Regions from separate parts of the Streptomyces sp. NPDC087901 genome, predicted to be linked through region 2. Evidence: riboswitches for the same ligand, from Rfam matches in the RefSeq annotation. Region 2 holds a riboswitch; each other region holds the start of a gene.
The links. A riboswitch is a leader RNA that binds a small molecule or an ion and turns the genes downstream of it on or off. The one in region 2 is predicted to bind thiamine pyrophosphate.
Positions count from the first base shown of each region.

Region 1: it holds a riboswitch for thiamine pyrophosphate, as region 2 does, so the genes downstream of both, thiC (phosphomethylpyrimidine synthase ThiC) here and ACIOEW_RS21610 (thiamine ABC transporter substrate binding subunit) in region 2, are expected to answer to the same signal.
Region 3: it holds a riboswitch for thiamine pyrophosphate, as region 2 does, so the genes downstream of both, ACIOEW_RS09250 (purine-cytosine permease family protein) here and ACIOEW_RS21610 (thiamine ABC transporter substrate binding subunit) in region 2, are expected to answer to the same signal.

Region 1 is NZ_JBIUUC010000004.1:179,656-186,530, forward strand. It holds gene ACIOEW_RS14525 (LacI family DNA-binding transcriptional regulator) at 1-75, shown strand, start outside; gene ACIOEW_RS14530 (metallophosphoesterase) at 249-1,307, shown strand; gene ACIOEW_RS14535 (hypothetical protein) at 1,489-2,313, shown strand; gene thiC (phosphomethylpyrimidine synthase ThiC) at 2,417-4,192, opposite strand; TPP riboswitch at 4,185-4,318, opposite strand; gene ACIOEW_RS14545 (YibE/F family protein) at 4,390-5,721, shown strand; gene ACIOEW_RS14550 (SsgA family sporulation/cell division regulator) at 5,802-6,239, opposite strand; gene ACIOEW_RS14555 (IclR family transcriptional regulator) at 6,341-6,875, opposite strand, start outside.
Region 2 is NZ_JBIUUC010000006.1:306,857-313,731, forward strand. It holds gene frr (ribosome recycling factor) at 1-78, shown strand, start outside; gene ACIOEW_RS21600 (phosphatidate cytidylyltransferase) at 78-1,163, shown strand; gene rlmN (23S rRNA (adenine(2503)-C(2))-methyltransferase RlmN) at 1,268-2,374, shown strand; TPP riboswitch at 2,416-2,532, shown strand; gene ACIOEW_RS21610 (thiamine ABC transporter substrate binding subunit) at 2,613-3,716, shown strand; gene ACIOEW_RS21615 (ABC transporter permease) at 3,803-5,416, shown strand; gene ACIOEW_RS21620 (ABC transporter ATP-binding protein) at 5,419-6,444, shown strand; gene ACIOEW_RS21625 (Rossmann fold nucleotide-binding protein) at 6,456-6,875, opposite strand, start outside.
Region 3 is NZ_JBIUUC010000002.1:857,843-864,717, forward strand. It holds gene ACIOEW_RS09235 (ATP-binding protein) at 1-2,315, shown strand, start outside; tRNA gene ACIOEW_RS09240 (tRNA-Pro) at 2,365-2,438, shown strand; gene ACIOEW_RS09245 (dienelactone hydrolase family protein) at 2,609-3,343, shown strand; gene ACIOEW_RS09250 (purine-cytosine permease family protein) at 3,428-4,828, opposite strand; TPP riboswitch at 4,818-4,911, opposite strand; gene ACIOEW_RS09255 (formylglycine-generating enzyme family protein) at 4,956-5,918, opposite strand; gene ACIOEW_RS09260 (ROK family transcriptional regulator) at 5,915-6,875, opposite strand, start outside.

The DNA of each region.
Region 1 (6,875 bases), on a different contig from region 2:
ATCGTCCGGACCTCCTCGCAACGCCGCCCGCCACGCACGACGGTCAGCGCGCCACGCTCCCCGACAGGGGATTGATCAGGCCAATTGGGACTAATCGACCGATGAACCTGGCGTGCGCGCGGATTCACCACCCCTGGTGCGTCACAGAGCACGATCCTCATTCCTATGATGGGCGCACGACACCGCGGACCACCCCGACCAGCAGGGCCCGTCAGGTGTACGGCGGCACGACGGTGGTGGAGGGGTCGATGACACAGGGGGCCGGTCAGGAACCCGTGGTGCGGACGGCGACGTTGCGCGACTTCCGCGTACCGCCCTATGCGCAGTCCCCTGCGCCGCCCGCCCCACCGCACCCGGGCAACGCCTTCCCGGGGGGCGAGCCGCCCGAGGGGTACACGCCGACCGCACGCGACCTCCCCGTGATCAACCGCGAGGACACCGTCCAGGTCCGCGCCGTGCCCGACCCGCGGCCCGCCCAGGAGCCGGGTCTCGGACCGCTGTACGTCGTCGGTGACGTCCACGGCTATCTGGACGAGCTCCTCGCCGCCCTCGCCGAGCAGGACCTGATCGACTCCGAGGGCAGCTGGGCCGCGGGTCATGCCCGGCTCTGGTTCCTCGGCGACTTCACCGACCGGGGACCCGACGGAATCGGCGTCATCGACCTCGTGATGCGGCTGTCCGCCGAGGCCGCGGCCGCCGGCGGCTACTGCAAGGCCCTGATGGGCAACCACGAGCTGCTGCTCATCGGTGCCAAGCGGTTCGGCGACACCCCGGTCAACTCCGGTGCCGGCACCGCCACCTTCCAGGCCGCCTGGCTGCTCAACGGCGGCCAGAAGACCGACATGGAGCGGCTCCAGGACGTCCACCTCCAGTGGATGTCCCGACTCGACGCCGTCGTCGAGGAGGACGAGCACCTCCTGATGCACTCGGACACGACGGCGTACCTCGACTACGGCTCCACCATCGAGGACGTCAACGACACGGTGCACGCCATTCTCACGCGGAACGACGCCGATGAATGCTGGGACCTCTTCCGCAAGCTGACCAAACGGTTCGCCTTCCGCGACGAATCTGGTCCGCAGGCCGTGCAGGAGCTCATGGCGGCCTACGGCGGCCGACGCGTCGTCCATGGTCACAGCCCCATTCCCTACCTTCTGGGCGAGGTGGGTTCCGAGGACGGCGAGGACAGGTCGGGCCCGCTGGTGGACGGACCGCACGTGTACGCGGACGGGCTCGCCATCGCCATGGACGGCGGAGTGACCATGGCCGGAAAGCTACTGGTCGTCAAACTCCCGCTGCATGACTGACGTTCTTCGGGGAAGACGCATCCAGACCTGAATACGCGGACCACTGGGCCTATTTCCGGAAACCCCCTGTCACCCCGTGCCGTGGGCGCTCTACCATCGGCGTATCAGTAGCAGGCTCTCCTCCGTTTCCGCCCGACTGCCCGGTTCGAGCGGGCACACAGGCCCTACGGAGCATCGGGGGATGCACATGAACAGCGCTCCGCACCTGCTGACCGAGGACCGCCCCGAGTACGAGCGGATCCTCGACGACGCACTGCGTCACGCCCATGAACGACCAGATCTGGCCGCTGTCGGCGAACGGCTCAATCCGGTGCAGCTGCGCACCATGGCGATGGCTGCCACGGCGCTGATCACAGCGGCTGCGGCCACCGAGTACGAGCACTACGTGAAGGCTCGCGAAGAGATCCGCGCCGCTGCCGCCGGCACGGACGAAGACGGTGAACCCGACACCGGCCCGGCCGGCGCGCACCAGTCGGGCGCCGGCATAGGAGTCGTCATCACCGTGCTGGCTCCGGTGCTGGCAGGCACCGCCGCGGTGATCTTCCTGCTCATCGGCTACATCCTCAAGGCGCTCGACCCGCCTCCCTCGTTCGCGCGCAGCATGGTCGGCGCGGGCTGGTTCTTCGCGGCGGCGACCGCGGCCGCCATCCTCGTAGCCGCCGTCGCCCTCCTCATCACGGCCTTGCGCAACGGCTCGACATCGGTGGCCGCCGAGGAACAGGGCGAGGAACTGCCGGAGGATGTGGCACGAGCCAGGGAGGCCTGGCGCCACGCCCTGCTGGAACGCGGCATCCTGCCGTTCCTGCGGGACGCGCTCGCCGACCCCGGGGCCGCCCCGGCCGCGCGCATCCCGCACCGCTCGGCCAACCGCATCCCGAAGATCGGCTACAGCAGGCCGGACTTCTCCAGTCCGGACGACGGTCCCGCCGCCGCGCCCCGCCCGACGTTCACCAGTCCGGACTTCACCAGCCCCGACTTCGGCGGCCCGGAACACGAGCTGGACTGACGGCCCCGCACCCGGGAAGACCCGTCACCGACCCCGGGTGTCCCGGGCCCGGACAGCAGGGCGCGGGGCCGTTCGCGCCCTGCTCGGTTACGCCCGCCAGGCCCTAGTCCGCGATGGGCAGATAGACCCGGTTGCCCGCCGCCGCGAACTCCTTGGACTTCTCCGTCATCCCCTCCTCGATCTCCGCCTGCGAACCTCCGTGCTCACGCCGGATGTCCTGGGAGATCTTCATCGAGCAGAACTTCGGGCCGCACATCGAGCAGAAGTGCGCCGTCTTCGCCGGCTCGGCAGGCAGCGTCTCGTCGTGGAACTCCCTTGCCGTGTCCGGGTCGAGGGCCAGGTTGAACTGATCCTCCCAGCGGAACTCGAACCGGGCGTCCGACAACGCGTCATCCCAGTCCTGCGCTCCCGGATGCCCCTTGGCCAGGTCCGCCGCATGGGCCGCGATCTTGTAGGTGATGACCCCGGTCTTCACGTCGTCACGGTTGGGCAGACCGAGGTGCTCCTTGGGCGTCACGTAGCAGAGCATCGCCGTCCCCCACCAGGCGATCATCGCGGCTCCGATACCCGAGGTGATGTGGTCGTACGCCGGAGCCACATCGGTCGTCAGCGGGCCGAGCGTGTAGAACGGCGCCTCCTCGCAGATCTCCTGCTGGAGGTCGATGTTCTCCTTGATCTTGTGCATCGGTACGTGCCCCGGGCCCTCGATCATGGTCTGGACACCGAACCGCTTCGCGACGGTGTTCAGTTCGCCGAGCGTACGCAGCTCCGCGAACTGCGCCTCGTCGTTGGCGTCCGCGATCGAACCGGGCCGCAGCCCGTCGCCCAGGGAGTACGTCACGTCGTACGAGGCGAGGATCTCGCAGAGCTCCTCGAAGTTCTCGTAGAGGAACGACTCCTTGTGGTGCGCGAGGCACCACGCCGCCATGATCGAGCCGCCCCGGGAGACGATGCCGGTCTTGCGACGGGCCGTCAGCGGCACGTACGGCAGGCGCACGCCGGCGTGAACCGTCATGTAGTCGACACCCTGTTCGGCCTGCTCGATGACGGTGTCCTTGTAGATCTCCCAGGTCAGCTCCTCCGCCCTGCCGTCGACCTTCTCCAGGGCCTGGTAGAGCGGAACGGTGCCGATCGGAACGGGGGAGTTGCGAAGAACCCACTCACGGGTGGTGTGGATGTTGCGGCCGGTGGACAGATCCATGACTGTGTCGGCGCCCCACTTGGTCGCCCAGGTCATCTTGTCCACCTCCTCCTCGATGGAGGACGAGACCGCGGAGTTGCCGATGTTGGCGTTCACCTTCACCAGGAACCGCTTGCCGATGATCATCGGCTCGATCTCCGGGTGGTTGACGTTGGCCGGCAGAACGGCCCGGCCGGCCGCGATCTCGTCGCGCACCACCTCGGGCTCGACGTTCTCCCGGATCGCGACGTACTCCATCTCCGGGGTGACCTCGCCCCGGCGGGCGTACGCGAGCTGGGTGACGGGCCGGCCGTCCCGGCTGCGCCGTGGCTGGCGGGGGCGACCGGGGAAGACCGCGTCCAGGTTGCGCAGTCCCCCACGCGGTGAGGTGTGCTTGAGCCCGTCGTCCTCGGGGCGCACGGGACGTCCCGTGTACTCCTCGGTGTCGCCGCGGGCGATGATCCAGTTCTCCCGCAGAGGTGCCAGTCCGCGGCGGACATCAGTCTCCGTCGATGGATCGGTGTACGGCCCCGACGTGTCGTACAGCGTCACGTCCCTGCCGTTGGTGAGGTGCACCTGACGGACCGGCACCCGGAGGTCCGGGCGTGAGCCCTGGACGTATCCCTTGTGCCATCCGATGGACTTCCCGGCCTCGTCGTTCTGGTTCGAGGCAGGCGTGCGTGCGTCCGATGTGGTCATGAGACCTACTCCCTACGCCGGCATTACCCGGTAACAGGTTCGGCGGTCGGCGCAGCCTGTCCCGTACGGACGTACGGAGATCAGCGCCCTCTCAGCCCGGTGCTCCGAGCTCCCGCGTGTGCAAAGGTGCCACCACGCTAGCGCCCCCATGGGCAAGCTGAACAGAGGACCCCTTCCCTTCTTGCGATGATCGCCCGGTGACGTCCCCTCATAACGACTCCGAACCGCAGGGCCATCAGCACGCGCACTCGCACAGCCACGGCCCCGCCGCTCCCGTCTCCGGCCATCTGCGCAAGGTGATCGCCGCCGTGCTGATCCCGTTCGCGGCCGCGGTCGTCGTCGGGCTCGTGGTCCTCTGGCCCGGTGGTGCGCCGGCGCACGAGCGCACAGGTGTCGGTTTCGACCGGCAGACCCAGCAGGGCAAGGTGGCGAACGTCGGCAAGGTCGACTGCGCGGACGTGAACGCCTCGCAGATCCCGGTCAGCAGTGAGACATCGCCGCCTACGGGCGAGCCGGCCGGCGGCGATCGCCTCTGCGAGAAGGCCACCGTCGAGGTGACGAGCGGCCAGGACAAAGGCCGCACATTCATTGAGGTCGTCCAGCCGGACGCGCCCCGACAACTACGGAAGGGACAGGGGGTGGTGGTCGCGCACGCCCCCGACGCACCCCACGATCTCCAGTACTCCGTGACCGATGTGAACCGGAAGTTCCCGTTGCTGCTGCTGGCCGGGATCTTCGCCCTGGTCGTGGTGGCCGTGGGCAGAATGCGCGGGGTCATGGCGCTGGTGGCGCTCGCCCTGTCGTTCGCCGTCCTGACCCTGTTCATCCTTCCGGCCATCCTGCAGGGCTCGAACCCGCTGGTCGTGGCAGTCGTCGGGGCCGGCGCCATCATGCTGATCGCGCTCTACATCTGCCACGGGCTGACCGCCCGCACCTCGGTCGCCGTCATCGGCACCCTGATCTCACTGCTGCTGATCGGTCTGCTCGGCTCGCTCTTCATCGGCTGGGCGAGCCTGAGCGGGAACACCGACGACAACACCGGCCTCATCCACGGCCTGTATCCGCACATCGACATGAGCGGACTGCTGCTGGCCGGCGTCATCATCGGTTCCCTGGGAGTGCTCGACGACGTGACGGTCACCCAGACCTCGGCGGTCTGGGAACTTCACCAGGCGGACCCGACGATGAGTGCGAAGGAGCTCTACCGGGCAGGGATCAGAATCGGGCGCGACCACATCGCCTCGGTGGTCAACACCCTGGTGCTCGCCTATGCGGGCGCCGCGCTTCCACTCCTGCTGCTGTTCTCGATCGCCCAGAGCAGCATGGGGACGGTGGCCAACAGCGAGCTGGTGGCGGAGGAGATCGTGCGCACACTGATCGGCTCGATCGGACTGGTCGCCTCGGTGCCGGTGACCACCGCGCTCGCGGCGCTGGTCGTCTCCGCGGACCGCACCGGGCTCGCCGCGGATTCCGGTGCTCCGGCACCCGTACGGAGCGGCAGGGGACGTCGTCGTCGGGCGAAGGCCTGAGTGCCCGGACACGGAGAGCGATTCACCCGTTCGGCAGGTGTGCTGTTCGACCGGCATACGGGCCATGGGCACGGCCCTCGTCAGCCGGCGTTCTGTTCCTCGGCCAGAATCCGCCCCAGCGCTTCTTCCAGATTGCCCTCGAAGTCACCCAGCGTGCACTCCTGCCCGAGCGGCACGAGCTTGTCCGTCCGGTCGAGAAACGCCACGAGAGGCGCCGTGCCGGCCCGGAACAGCGCACGGTCAGCCCCCACCTGGAGCCGGATGTGGACGTCGGACAGCCCTTCGGGCTCCGTCGGCCCGATGTGCACATCGCCGTCACCACTGGGGCTGTTGAGACCGTCGAGCAGCAGCTCACGGCCGAAAGCCCAGGTGACGGGGGCGTCGCCGGGCAGATGGAAGGTCATCCGGATCGCGTACGGATCGCACACTTCGTACCGGAGCTCCACCGGGATCCGGAAAGAGAGCTCCTCGGAAACGAGGAAGCTCATCATGACCTCAGCTTGAACCGACTCGCGCATCGTTCAACCCCGCAGTAGATGAATCTGGCCAGGAATGATCCCCCATGGCCCTATTGACGCCATCGTGGTGCACCCGATAGCAGATCACAAGGAGTGATTTTTCAGATACTGATAGAGAACACGAACGAACGCAAGAGGCTGGCCACTTCGCCACGTAGTCGTTCGACTGCGGGGAGCAACCGTTCTGACTGGTCGAGGGGGACCGAAATGGCCATCGCGGCGGCCGTGAATCCGGCCGTGATCGGGATGGCCGCGCAGACCGTCCCGAGGGCGTATTCCTGCCGTTCGATGACAGGTTCCATACGCTCGACCGACCGCAGCCGCTCAAGAAGTGCCGGGCGGTCGCGCACGGAGTAGCGCGTCAGCGGCCGTACCGGATGCCGGTCCAGGTGGTCCTCGCGGGCCTGCTCGTCGAGCTGACTCAGCAGACACTGGCCGATCGCATGTGCATGCCCCGTCTCGCCGAAGGCTGCCCACTCCTCCACCGCCGGCGCAGCGGGGGTGTCCGCGACCGCGACGAGTTCGATCTCACCGTCGCGGTAGACGGCGCAGTACACCGGGGCACCGATGATGTCCCGCCACCGCCCCAGGGACTGGGTCATTCTGCTGCGACGATTCTGCAGTGCGCCGTCGTCC
Region 2 (6,875 bases):
GACGACACCACCGCGAAGTACGTCGCGCAGGTGGACGAGCTGCTGAAGCACAAGGAAGCCGAGCTGCTCGAAGTCTGATGAACGACTCTTCCTGGGGCGCCCCGCAGGGCGCCGGCCACCGGGCTGCGCCCGAGATGCGGGCCGCTCCGGCGGGTCCTGCATACGATGTGCATGACGCCCAGCAGACTCGGCCCATGCCCATCGTGCCGGACGTTCCCGACGCAGGTAGAGACGCTGACGACCGTGATGACCGGGACCAGGGGGCCGGGCGCCTGAGCGGCGGCCCCCTGTTCCGCGACGAGAAGCCGCAGGAGCCCATGTCCACCGCGCCACCACCCCCGCAGAAGAAGCGTGCGGGCCGTGATCTGGGAGCCGCCATAGGGGTCGGCCTGGGGCTCGGGGCCGTCGTCGCTGCGTCGCTCTTCATCGTCAAGGCCGTCTTCGTCGGCGTGGTCGTGGTCGCCGTCGTCGTGGGCCTCTGGGAGCTCACTTCCCGGCTGGAGGAGCGCAAGGGCATCAAGGCGCCGCTCGTGCCACTCGCGATCGGTGGCGCGGCCATGGTCGTGGCCGGTTACGCGCGGGGCGCCGAGGGCGCCTGGATCGCCATGGCGCTGACCGCCCTGGCGGTGCTCGTCTGGCGGATGACCGAGCCGCCGGAGGGCTACCTCAGGGACGTCACGGCCGGAGTCTTCGCCGCGTTCTACGTGCCGTTCCTGGCGACCTTCGTGGCCATGCTCCTGACCGCCGACGACGGACCCCAGCGGGTTCTGACCTTCCTGCTGCTGACCGTGGTCAGCGACACGGGTGCGTACGCCGTCGGCTGGCGGTTCGGCAAGAACAAGCTGGCACCGCGCATCAGCCCCGGAAAGACCCGCGAGGGCCTGTTCGGAGCCGTGGCCTTCGCGATGGTGGCCGGAGCGCTGTGCATGCAGTTCATGATCGACGACGGCACCTGGTGGCAGGGGCTGCTGCTCGGCCTCGCGGTCGCTGCCAGCGCCACCCTGGGCGACCTGGGCGAGTCCATGATCAAGAGAGATCTCGGGATCAAGGACATGGGCACGCTGCTGCCCGGGCACGGCGGCATCATGGACCGGCTCGACTCGCTCCTGCCGACCGCGCCGGTGGTCTGGCTGCTCCTGGTGATTTTCGTCGGCTCCGGCTGACAAGCGAGCGGGTCACCGCTTCTGACCTGCTGTTTTACGAGTGAGGGTCCGTTGTCCACAGGGCGGCGGGCCCTCACTGTTCTGTCTGCGACACTGGATGAACCATGCCTAAGCCCGGAGAACTCACTTTCGTCGCGCCCCGCGGAGCCAAGAAGCCGCCGCGGCACCTCGCCGACCTCACGCCCGCCGAGCGCAAGGAAGCCGTCGCCGCGACCGGCGAGAAGCCCTTCCGCGCCCAGCAGCTCTCGCAGCACTACTTCGCGCGGTACGCGCACGACCCGTCGGAGTGGACCAACATCCCGGCCGGATCGCGGGACAAGCTCGCCGAGGCGTTGTTCCCCGATCTGATGTCCGTGGTCCGGCACATCAGCTGCGACGACGACACCACCCGCAAGACGCTGTGGAAGCTGCACGACGGGACGCTGGTCGAGTCCGTCCTGATGCGCTACCCCGAGCGCGTCACGATGTGCATCTCCTCGCAGGCCGGCTGCGGCATGAACTGCCCGTTCTGCGCCACCGGACAGGCAGGTCTCGACCGCAACCTGTCGACCGCCGAGATCGTCCACCAGATCGTGGACGGCATGCGCGCGCTGCGCGACGGAGAGGTCCCCGGCGGCCCGGCCCGGCTCTCCAACATCGTCTTCATGGGCATGGGTGAGCCGCTCGCCAACTACAACCGTGTGGTCGGCGCGATCCGCCGGCTGACCGACCCCGAGCCCGACGGGCTGGGTCTCTCGCAGCGCGGGATCACGGTCTCCACCGTCGGTCTCGTCCCCGCGATGCTCCGTTTCGCCGACGAGGGCTTCAAGTGCCGCCTCGCCGTCTCGCTGCACGCCCCGGACGACGAGCTGCGCGACACCCTTGTGCCGGTGAACACCCGGTGGAAGGTGCGCGAGGTACTGGACGCCGCGTGGGAGTACGCGGAGAAGTCCGGCCGCCGCATCTCCATCGAGTACGCGCTGATCCGCGACATCAACGACCAGGCTTGGCGGGGCGACCGGCTGGGCCGGCTCCTCAAGGGCAAGCGGGTCCACGTCAACCTGATCCCGCTGAATCCGACGCCCGGCTCGAAGTGGACCGCCTCGCGGCCCGAGGACGAGAAGGCCTTCGTCGAGGCGATCGCCGCCCACGGGGTGCCGGTGACCGTCCGGGACACCCGCGGCCAGGAGATCGACGGGGCCTGCGGACAGCTGGCGGCATCCGAGCGCTGAGGCCGGAACCGGGCGTGTAGCCTGGGCTCGAAATCAACTTCATATTCCGACAGGGGAGCGCCACAGCGCTGAGAGTGCGGCACCAGGAACAGGTTGGCCGCAGACCCTCTGAACCTCGCCCGGGTCATTCCGGGTAGGAAGTTCGGACCTTACTCAAGCTGTTGCGCCCTGCCCGCTTCCGGTTTTCGCCGGTGCGGGCAGGGCCGCGTCTCTTCCTGGTCATCCCAGGAGGAATCACATGAACACCACCAAGAAGATCGCGGTGACGGCCGTCGCCGCCGCGCTCGGCGCGACCGCGCTCGCCGGATGCGGAAGCTCCGACGACTCGGCCGCCGGCACCGGCGGTACCAAGGGCACCGGCTCCAAGACCGTCACCCTCGTCAGCCACGATTCCTTCAACGCCTCCAAGGACGTGCTGAAGGAGTTCACCCGGGAGACCGGCTACACCGTCAAGGTGCTGAAGAGCGGGGACGCGGGCGCCGCCCTCAACCAGGAGATCCTGACCAAGGGATCGCCCCGAGGCGATGTGTTCTTCGGCGTCGACAACACCCTGCTCTCGCGCGCCCTCGACAACGGCCTGTTCACCTCGTACAAGGCGAAGGGGGTCGACCAGGTCGCGGCCGACGTTCAGCTGGACGCTTCGAAGCACCGGGTCACCCCGATCGACACCGGCGACATCTGCGTCAACTACGACAAGAAGTACTTCGCCGACAGGAAGCTCGCGCCGCCGCAGTCCTTCGACGACCTGGCGAAGCCCGCGTACAAGAACCTCCTCGTCACCGAGAACGCCGCGACCTCCTCGCCGGGCCTCGGCTTCCTCCTCGGCACCGTCGCCACCTATGGCGAGGACGGCTACCAGGACTACTGGAAGAAGCTGAAGGACAACGGCGTCAAGGTCGTCGACGGCTGGGAGCAGGCGTACAACGAGGAGTTCTCCGGCTCCGCCGGCGGCAAGAAGGCCAAGGCCGACCGGCCGCTCGTCGTCAGCTACGCCTCCAGCCCGCCCGTCGAGGTGCTGTACGCGGACCCGCAGCCGAAGACCGCCCCGACCGGGGTCGCCACCGCGACGTGCTTCCGCCAGATCGAGTTCGCCGGCCTGCTCGACGGCGCGAAGAACGAGGCGGGCGGCAAGGCCCTGCTGGACTTCCTGATCGGCAAGAAGTTCCAGGAGGACATGCCGCTCAACATGTTCGTCAGCCCGGTCACCAAGGGCGCGAAGGTGCCGGACCTCTTCACGGAGTTCGGCGCCACGGTCGACAAGCCGACGACCGTCGCCCCGGACGAGATCGCCAAGAACCGCGAGCAGTGGGTCCAGTCATGGTCCTCGCTCGTAGTGAAGTAGCGAAGACTCCCGTACGCGGACCGGGCGCGCGCGGGAAGGCCGCGCGCGCCCGGTCGCTGCGCGGGGGCGCGGTGCGGCTCGGCCTGATGGCCGTGCCCGTCGCGTTCTTCGCGCTGTTCTTCGCCTACCCCGTCGTCGCGATCGTCGGACGCGGACTCAAGGACGGTGGGGTGTGGCAGTTCGGACGGTTCGGCGAGGTGCTGAGCCGGCCGGACATCCAGGACGTCCTCTGGTTCACCCTCTGGCAGGCGCTCGCCTCGACCGCCCTGACCCTGCTGATCGCCCTGCCGGGCGCCTATGTGTTCGCCCGGTTCGACTTCCCGGGCAAGCAGCTGCTGCGGGCGATCGTGACCGTGCCGTTCGTCCTGCCGACCGTTGTCGTCGGCACCGCGTTCCTCGCGCTGCTGGGCCGCGGCGGGTTCCTCGACGAGCTGTGGGGCGTACGGCTCGACACCACGGTGTGGGCGATCCTGCTGGCCCATGTCTTCTTCAACTACGCCGTCGTCGTCCGCACCGTCGGCGGACTGTGGTCGCAGCTCGACCCGCGGCAGGAGGAGGCCGCACGGGTTCTCGGTGCGGGGCGTTTCGCCGCTTGGCGCCGTGTCACCCTTCCGGCGCTCGCCCCTGCGGTGGCCGCTGCCGCGCTGATGGTCTTCCTTTTCACCTTCACCTCCTTCGGCGTCGTCCAGATCCTCGGCGGCCCCGGGTTCTCCACGCTGGAGGTGGAGATCTACCGGCAGACCGCGCAGCTGCTGGCCCTGCCCACGGCCGCCGTCCTGACCCTGGTGCAGTTCGCCGCGGTCGGCGCCATCCTCGCCGTGCACGCCTGGACCGTACGGCGCAGGGAGACCGCGCTGAAGCTGGTCGACCCGGCGCAGACCGCCCGCAGGCCGCGCGGCGCGGGACAGTGGGCGCTTCTCGGCGGCGTGCTGCTGACCGTACTGGTACTGATTCTGCTGCCGCTCGCCGTCCTGGTGGAGCGCTCGCTCGACGTGTCCGGCGGCCACGGATTCGCGTACTACCGCGCCCTCGGATCGGCGGAGGCCAACAGCGGTACCTTCCTGGTCGCGCCGATCGAAGCGATCTGGAACTCGATGCGGTACGCCCTGGTCGCGACAGCAATCGCGCTGGTCGTCGGCGGACTGGCCGCGGCTGCCCTGACCCGGAAGGCGGGCCGGCTCGTCCGGGGCTTCGACGCGCTGCTGATGCTGCCGCTCGGGGTCTCCGCCGTCACCGTCGGCTTCGGCTTCCTGATCACCCTCGACGAACCGCCGCTGGACCTGCGGACCTCCTGGATCCTGGTGCCGCTCGCCCAGGCGCTGGTCGGAGTGCCGTTCGTCGTACGCACGATGCTGCCGGTCCTGAGAGCGGTGGACGGCCGGCTGCGCGAGGCCGCCGCGGTGCTGGGCGCCTCGCCCTTGCGGGCCTGGCGCGAGGTGGACCTGCCGCTGGTGCGCCGGGCGCTGCTGGTCGCCGCCGGCTTCGCGTTCGCCGTGTCGCTCGGTGAGTTCGGGGCCACCGTGTTCATCGCGCGGCCGGACAACCCGACGCTGCCGGTGGCCGTCGCCCGGCTCCTGGGGCGGTCCGGGGAGCTCAACTACGGACAGGCGATGGCCCTCAGCACCATTCTGATGCTCGTGTGCGCGGTGTCGCTGCTGCTCCTCGAACGTATCCGCACCGACCGATCCGGGGAGTTCTAGAGATGCTGACACTCGAATCGGCCACAGTGCGATTCGGCGAGCGGACGGCGCTGGAGGCGGTGGACCTGGAGGTCGCAGACCACGAGATCGTCTGTGTGCTGGGGCCGAGCGGCAGCGGGAAGTCGACGCTGCTGCGGGTGGTCGCCGGACTTCAGAGCCTGGACGGCGGCCGGGTGCTGCTCGACGGAGCGGACCAGGACGGGGTGCCGGTGCACCGGCGGGGGCTCGGCCTGATGTTCCAGGATCACCAGCTGTTCCCGCACCGGGACGTCGGCGCCAACGTCGCCTTCGGGCTGCGGATGCATGGCGTGAGCCGGGGTGAGCAGGAGCGCAAGGTCACCGGACTGCTCGACCTGGTGGGGCTCCCCGGCGCCGAGCGCCGCGCCGTGGCCGCGCTCTCGGGCGGCGAGCAGCAGCGCGTCGCCCTCGCCCGGGCACTCGCGCCCCGGCCGAAGCTGCTGATGCTGGACGAACCGCTCGGCCAGCTGGACCGCAGCCTGCGTGAACGCCTCGTCGTCGAACTGCGCACGCTCTTCGCCCGGTTGGGCACGACGGTGCTCGCCGTCACGCACGACCAGGGCGAGGCCTTCGCGCTGGCCGACCGGGTCGTCGTGATGCGCGACGGACGCATCGCCCAGGTGGGCACCCCCCTGGAGGTCTGGCAGCGCCCGGCCTCCGCCTTCGTCGCCCGCTTCCTCGGCTTCGACAACGTGGTGGAGGCGACGGTCACCGGCGAGGCGGCGGACACGGACTGGGGCAAGGTGCCGGTGCCGGCCGGTTCACCGCAGGGGGCCTGCGATCTGCTGGTGCGTCCGGCCGGCGTCCTGATCGGCGGCCCGCAGGACGGGCTGCGCTGCACCGTGGGCGCCCGCACCTTCCGCGGCAACCACGTCGCGGTGAAGCTGCGCCCCGAGCACGGCCCGGTCCTGGACGCGGAGTGTCCGCTGAACAGCACTCCGGACGAGGGCGCGCAGGTCGGCGTGACCTTTGCCGCGGCGGAGAGCGTCGTGCTGCCGGCCGTCTTCTGACCGGCCGCGTCCTACGTCGACGACAGTCGCGCGAGCGCCTCGGGCGCTTCCTCCACCGTGTCGACGAGTGCGATGCGCGACTCCATCGGCCGGCCCGCCGCGAGGGCCCGGAGCAGCGGCCACGCGGGTAGCTCCCGCGTCCAGTGATCACGGCCGACCAGCACCATCGGGGACGGCTCACCGCGTGACCCGTAGTAGTTCGGAGTGGTGCTGTCGAAGATCTCCTGGACGGTGCCGGCCGCGCCCGGCAGGAAGATCACGCCCGCGGTCGAGCGGGCCAGCAGACCGTCCTCGCGCAGGGCGTTGGCGAAGTACTTGGCGATGCGGTCGGCGAACGGGTTCGGCGGCTCGTGGCCGTAGAACCAGGTGGGGATCGACACGGAGCCGCCGCCGTCCGGCCAGCGCTCCCGCACGCCGAACGCCGCCAGCGC
Region 3 (6,875 bases), on a different contig from region 2:
CGGCCCTGGGCCTCGCCGAGCCGACCGGCCCGCAGCCCGACCCGCAGGGTGTGCGCGACGGCCTCGACTGGGTCGTCTCCCAGCTCGCCTCCCGGTGGAGCCACCGTCCGCTGCTGCTCATCATCGACGACGCGCACTGGGCGGACGGCGAATCCCTCGCCTGGCTCGCCTCGTTCACCGCCAGGCTCGGCGAACTGAAGGTCCTCGTCGTCCAGGCACACCGCCCCGTGGAGCTCGCGGCCCGCGAGGCCCAGCGCACCATGGCGGGCGGCCATCCGGCACAGGTCCGGGTCGCCCTGCGGGCTCTCACCCCCGACGCCACCGCCGAACTGGTCCGGGCCACCCTCGGGGAGCACGCCGACGACCCGTTCTGCCGCGAGGTGTGGGCCGTCACCGGCGGCAACCCCTACGAAGCGGTCGAACTCGTCGCCAAGGTCCAGGACCGCGAACTGGCCCCGCTCGAGGAGTCCGCCGGACTCCTGCGTGAACTCGGCGCATCTGCCCGGGGAAGCGGACTCGTCGCCCGGCTCGAACGGCTCGGCACCAACGCCAACCGGTTCGCCTGGGCCGCCGCCGTGCTCGGTACGGACATCTCCCAGGACCTCGCCGCCACCCTGGCCGGGATGAGTCCCGCCGAGGCGGCGGACTGCACCGCCCGGCTGCGCGAGGCCCGTATCGTCAGCGGCTTCGACCCCCTGGAGTTCGTACACCCCCTGATCGCCACTGCCGTGTACCGCTCCATTCCGCCGGCTACCCGCACCGCCATGCACGGCAGGGCCGCCTGGGCGATCACCCGGGCCGGACTCGGGCCGGCCGCCGCCTCCCGCCACCTGCTCGAAGTCCATCCGGACGACGACCAAGAGCTGGTCGAGCAGCTGCGGGCGGCCGCCAACCAGCACCTCGCGGTCGGCGCCCCCGAGGCGGCACGCCGCTGTCTGGAGCGGGCTCTCCAGGAACCCCCGCGCCATGACGCGCGCGCCACCCTGCTCTACGAACTGGGCTGCGCCACGCTGCTCAGTTCGCCTCCCACCACCGTGCAGCACCTGCGCGCCGCCCTCGACATGCCCGGCCTCGCCGACGAACTGCGGGTCGATGCCACCTTCCGGCTCGCCGCCGCGCTGTCGCACAACAACCAGCTGAAGGAGGCGGCCCTCGCCCTGGCGGCCGAGGCCGGGCGCACGGCACCCGGACCGGGCCTGATGCGCCTCCAGGCCGCACACTTCCTCTGGGAAGGCATGCAGGCCACCGAGGAGGACGGCCCCGGCCGCTCGCGCCGGCTCGCCGCCAACGCCGACCACCTCACCGGCCGGGACAACGCCGAGCGGGCGCTGCTCACGCTGCGCGCCTTCGACGCGATGCTGCGCGGTGAGAACTCCCAGCTGATCGTGGACCTCAGCGAACGCGCCCTGGTCAACGGCCACCCCGCCCGCGGCCTCGGCTGGACCGACACCGAATGGGGCTTCGAGCTCCCGACCCTGCTCGGCATCACCTACGCGTTCACCGACCAACTGGACCGCGCCGAGGAGCTATTCGGCGAGGCGGTGCGCGCCTTCGAGATCTCCGGATGGAGCGGTGCCCACCTGGCCTTCGCCCACACGCTGCTGGGCCTGGTCCACCGTCGTCGCGGCCGCCTGGCCGAGGCGGAGGGCTTCCTGCGCGAGGGACTCCGCCTCGCCGACCGTGTGGGCAGCGGACTGCCCGTCCACTGGGACGCCGCCTGTCTGCTCATCGACACGCTGCTGGCCCGGGGCCGCATCACCGAGGCCCGCAAGATCGCCGACCAGTACGACTTCGGCCTGCCCTACCCCAGCGCCATGGTGCTGCCGGACGCCCCGTGCGTCCGCGGTCGGCTGCTGCTCGCCGAAGGCCGTACGAAGGAGGCCGTCACGGAGCTGGAGGCTGCCGGACAGGCCCTCGAACCGCGCGGGAGGTTCAACGGCATCTGGGGCCCCTGGGCCGGTGACCTGGCCCGCGCCCTGGCAGACGACGACCCGGGCCGCGCCGCCCAGCTCGCCAACTCCGCCCGGGTGCACGCCGAGCGTTTCGGCACGGACACGGCGATCGGTGAGGCGCTGCGCTGTGTCTCCCTCTTCGCCCGCCCGGAGGAAGCCGCCCACCTGCTGGGCGAGGCGGTCCGCCACCTGGAGGCGTCGCCGTCCGGCTACGAACTCGCGCTCGCTCTGTTCGACCACGGCGTCGCCACCCGGTCGCCGCGAGAGCTGGCCCGCGCGCACAAGCTGGCCACCGCCTGCGGAGCCGAGGGGCTGGCAACTCGCGCCCAGCAGGCACGGGCGTCGATCCGGTCCTCGGAGTGAGGTAATGTTTGTCCTGCGCAGCCGCCCGGCAGGTCCGGGGGACTGACAGCGGGACGTGGCGCAGCTTGGTAGCGCACTTGACTGGGGGTCAAGGGGTCGCAGGTTCAAATCCTGTCGTCCCGACTTGAAAGAGTCGTAGATCAAGGGGCCGTTTCAGAGCAATCTGAAACGGCCCCTTGATCATTTTCGCGACGCCTTTCCCGACCGTTCCCGACCGTCTTCGCGGTCCGGGCGGGCTCCGCCTCCTGTCGTGCTGATCACGGCTCGACACGTCAACCACGACAGGAGAACTCATGCCCATCAAGACGTTGCACATTCCCACTGCGGCCGGCCGGGCCGACGCTTTCGCCGCCTTCCCCGACGGCGGCGAGCGGTTCCCAGGTGTCCTGATGTACTCGGACGGCTTCGGGATCCGGCCCGCGCTGCGGGAGATGGCCCGCGAACTGGCTGAGCACGGGTACTACGTGCTCGTCCCCAACATCTTCTACCGGAACGGCCCGGCGCCGGTGATCGAACTCCCCGAGCACATCGGAGACGAGGCCCGGGCGAAGCTGTTCGAGCAGCTGATGCCCTTGATCGAGGCGCACACCGTCGAACGTGCCCTGAGCGACGCCGACGCCTACCTCGGGTTTCTCACCACCCGGCCCGAGGTCGTCGCCGGACCGGTCGCGGTGACCGGCTACTGCGTAGGCGGCCTGCTGGCAGTGCGCACCGCCGCGGCCCATCCCGGCCAGGTGGCCGCTGTCGCCGGATTCCACGGCCCCGTGGGAGCCGACGGGCCCGACAGCCTGAGCCGTCTCACCGGCGAGGTCTACTTCGGCCACGCCGGGACGGACATGACTCCCGAGACTCTCGGCGAGCTCGACAAGGTCCTGGACGCCGCGGGTGTCGCCTACACCTCCGAGATCTACCCCGGCACGGTGCACGGCTTCACCATGTCCGATACCGATGCCTTCGACCCTGCCGCGCTGCAACGCCATTGGGACCGCCTGCTGCCCCTCCTCGGCCGCACCCTGGCCGAGGGCTGAGGATCCGGCCCCGAAAACGGCGCCGAAACCGGACCTGAAGCCCGCGGCTGCGGAGCCGGCCCTGCAGTGGAATGTCATGCCCCGTCAGGGCCGGTGGCGCAGCCGTAGGGGTGCGTAGACCGCCAGGGCCACGAGGAACGCCACGCCGTAGGCGAGGTCCGCCCCGTGCAGCGCGTCGGCGGCCGGACCCACGTACAGGCTGGTGCTCATGAACGGTATCGCCGCTGCGAAGCCGAGGGTGAAGGCGGTCAGTGCCGGCCACCACGGCTGGGGGCGGGAGCTCTCGGCGGCCAGGTCGACGGGGGAACCGTTGCGGGTCCTCGCCCGGACGGTCCAGTCGACGGCGACGATCGCGACGAATGCGGGGATCCAGTAGCCGACGAGAAGCAGGACGTTCTGGAAACGTGTCGTGGTGTCGGCCGCATGCATCCACAGCACGAGGGGGAAACCGAGTACGGCGGCGAGTGCCGCGGCGGCGGGGCGCGGCAGGCGGACCCCCATGGTCTGCAACGCCAGCGATCCGCTGTAGTCGTTCATGGCGTTGCTGCACAGCGCGGCGAGGGCCACGGCTAGCAGCCCGAACGCTCCGAGAGCGCCCCCGCCGAGCAGCGTGTCGATGCCGCGCGCGGTCTGATCGGTGAAGACGGACGCACCCCACAGGCCGAGGGCCTGGACCGCCACGAAGGAGACACTGATGCCGAGCAGCGTGCACCAGAACATGCGCGGCCGGGAGGCGGTGCGCGGCAGATAGCGGCTGAAGTCACTGGCGTACGGGGCCCAGGAAAGTGCGAGGCTCAGTGCGATGGTGCACGTCAGGACGAACGCGCCCGCCCGGTCGGCGCCGTGCGCCGAGCCGGTGGCGGCGGGGTGGACGCCGTGCAGGAGCTTCGTGGCGAGCACGATGAAGGCGGCGGCAAGAGCGAACGTCATCACCGTCTGGAGCCGGTGGATCACCTCGTACCCCAGGACGCCGAGTGCGCCCTGGGCGGCCATCATGACCAGCACGCCGAGCCAGAACGGCCAGCCGCACAGCTGGGCCAGCGCGTCCCCGCCGAACAGGCCGATCAGCGCGTCCCAGGCGATGGACGACAGCCACTGCAGTGCGCCGGGAAGTACGACACCGCGGCCGAACGCCAGCCGTGCGAGCGGGAGTTGACCGGCGCCGGTCTGGCTGCCCCAGGTGCCCAGATACGCGGTGGGCACGGCGCCCACGAGCGTGCCGAGCACGACGGCGACGAGCGCAGTGGTGAAGTCCAGGCCCAGCGCGATGCCGACCGTGCCGGTGAAGACCCCGGTCATGGTCAGGTTGGGAGCGAACCAGACGGTGAACAGCCGTCCGGGGCCGCCGTAACGGCGGTCCTCGGGCACGGGGGCTATGCCGTGCGCCTCGATGCGCAGGTCGCCGGAGGCGGTGGGCATGCGTCCGTCGAACGCGGGCCGTGCTTCGGCCGCCGCGCGCTGGTCCTGGGCATACGGCAATGACATGAGACATCCCTCCGCCAGTGCTAACTGGTTCAGGTTCGACGGGTGTGTTCTCAGCCCCTCGAGGGGCACCCCGTGTCCGGTGCGGCGGCCAGGATAGCCGGATGTGCGCGGATCGCGATGCGGGGGGTCAGACGGTGACCGCGCAGCGGAACCCGCCGTGGCCCGTCGTGCTGTCGGGGGTGTTGGAGGTGCGGGCGGCGATCCGGTAGCGGTTGCAGTACGAGCGGTGGCACAGGTACGAGCCACCGCGCAGCACCCGGCTCTCGCCGTGCGGCGGCCCGGCCGGGTCCGAGCGGGTCTCCGGGCGGGCCTCGGCGTGCCAGTCGGCGCTGAACCGGTCGGCGCACCACTCCCAGACATTGCCCGAGGCGTTGTAGAGCCCGAAGCCGTTGGGGGCGTACGCCTTGGCGGGAGCGGTGCCCGCGAAGCCGTCCTCGCGGGTGTTGCGTACGGGGAAGTCGCCCTGCCAGATGTTGCAGCGGTGCCGGCCGTTCGGGGTCAGCTCGTCGCCCCACGGGAAGCGGGCCCGGACGAGTTCGCCGCGGGCGGCCTTCTCCCACTCGGCCTCGGTGGGCAGCCGCTTGCCGGCCCAGCGGGCGTACGCCGTCGCGTCGTGCCACGACATGTGGACCACCGGGTGGTCACGGCGGTCGCCGATCGAGGTGCCCGGCCCCTCCGGGGCGCGCCAGTGCGCTCCGGTGACCGCACGCCACCAGGGGGCGCCGGGCACGGTGCCCGGCAGTACGGCGTGCCGGGCCTCCTGTGGGACGAATGAGCCGAACACATAGGACCAGCCGATGAGTTCGGCCTCGGTGCGGTAACCGGTGGCCTTGACGAAGACGGCGAAGCGGGCGTTGGTGACGGCGGCCGCGTCGATGCGGAACGGGGCGACGGTCACCTCCCGTACCGGCCCCTCGCCGTCCGCCGGGAACGCGTCCTCGTCCTCGCCGCCCATGAGGAACGGACCGCCGGGTACTGCCACCGTGCCGCGGAGCAGGTCGGCGGGGCGGCGCGCGGGGACGGGGAAGTTTGCCGGGGGAGTGGTCGCCGGCGCGGTGTTCTCGCGGGCGGGCCCGCAGCAGACGTTCACCGTGAGATCCCCCCGTCGAGCGGCCGGCCGCCCCCGGCATCCGTACCCGGGGCCGGGCGGTCGAGCAGTTCCGCGAGGTCCTGGCCGGTGGTACGCAGCAGCAGGGCCACCCCGCCGAGTGCGGCCGCCTCGGAGCCGAGGGTGGATCCGCGCACCTCGATGGTGCGAGGCGCGGACGGCAGGGACAGCGCGGCGAGCTGCTCGCGGATCGGTGTGAGGACGAGAGCGTCGAGGGACGCCGGCTCCCCGTAGACGACGATGCACTCGGGGTCGACCTGGGCGGCGAGGGCCGCGAGCACCCGTCCCGCGACGACGGCCGCGCTCCGGAACACCTCCGCGGTGTCCGGCTGGCCCCCGGCTGCGAGCGCGATCAGCTCCGCGGTGTCCGCGGCCGTCACTCCGCGATCGGCGCAGGCGGCGAGCAGGGCGGGGACGGAGATGAGGCCCTCCAGACAGCCCCGGCCACCGCAGTGGCAGGGCTTTCCCTCGGGGTCGCAGCTGGTGTGGCCGATCTCCCCGGCGGTGCCATGGGCGCCGTGGACCAGCGAGCCGTTGACCACGAGTCCGCCACCGACCCCTTCCGACCAGCGCAGATAGACGGCGTTCTCGATCCCGCGCGCCGCCCCCCAGGTCACCTCTGCGAGAGCCGCGAGCCGCGAGTTGTTGTCGGTGAGCACGGGGGCGTCGAAGTGCCGGCCCAGCTCCTCGGCGACATGGCCGGCGAACGGGGTCATGGTGTGCGGGTCGCCGGAGGCGGGGTTCTGTACGAAGCCGGGAAGGCCGAGGCCGATGCCCGCGACGGGGGCGAGGCTGATGTTCTCGCGCCGCACCAGGTCCTCGACGGCGCGGATCGCCTGCGCGGCGCGTTCGGCCGCGCCGCTGTCCGCCGGGACGGGCGCGCTGTGGCGGCCGACGATCTCATGGGCACAGTTGGCCACGACCACGTGGATGTGGTGG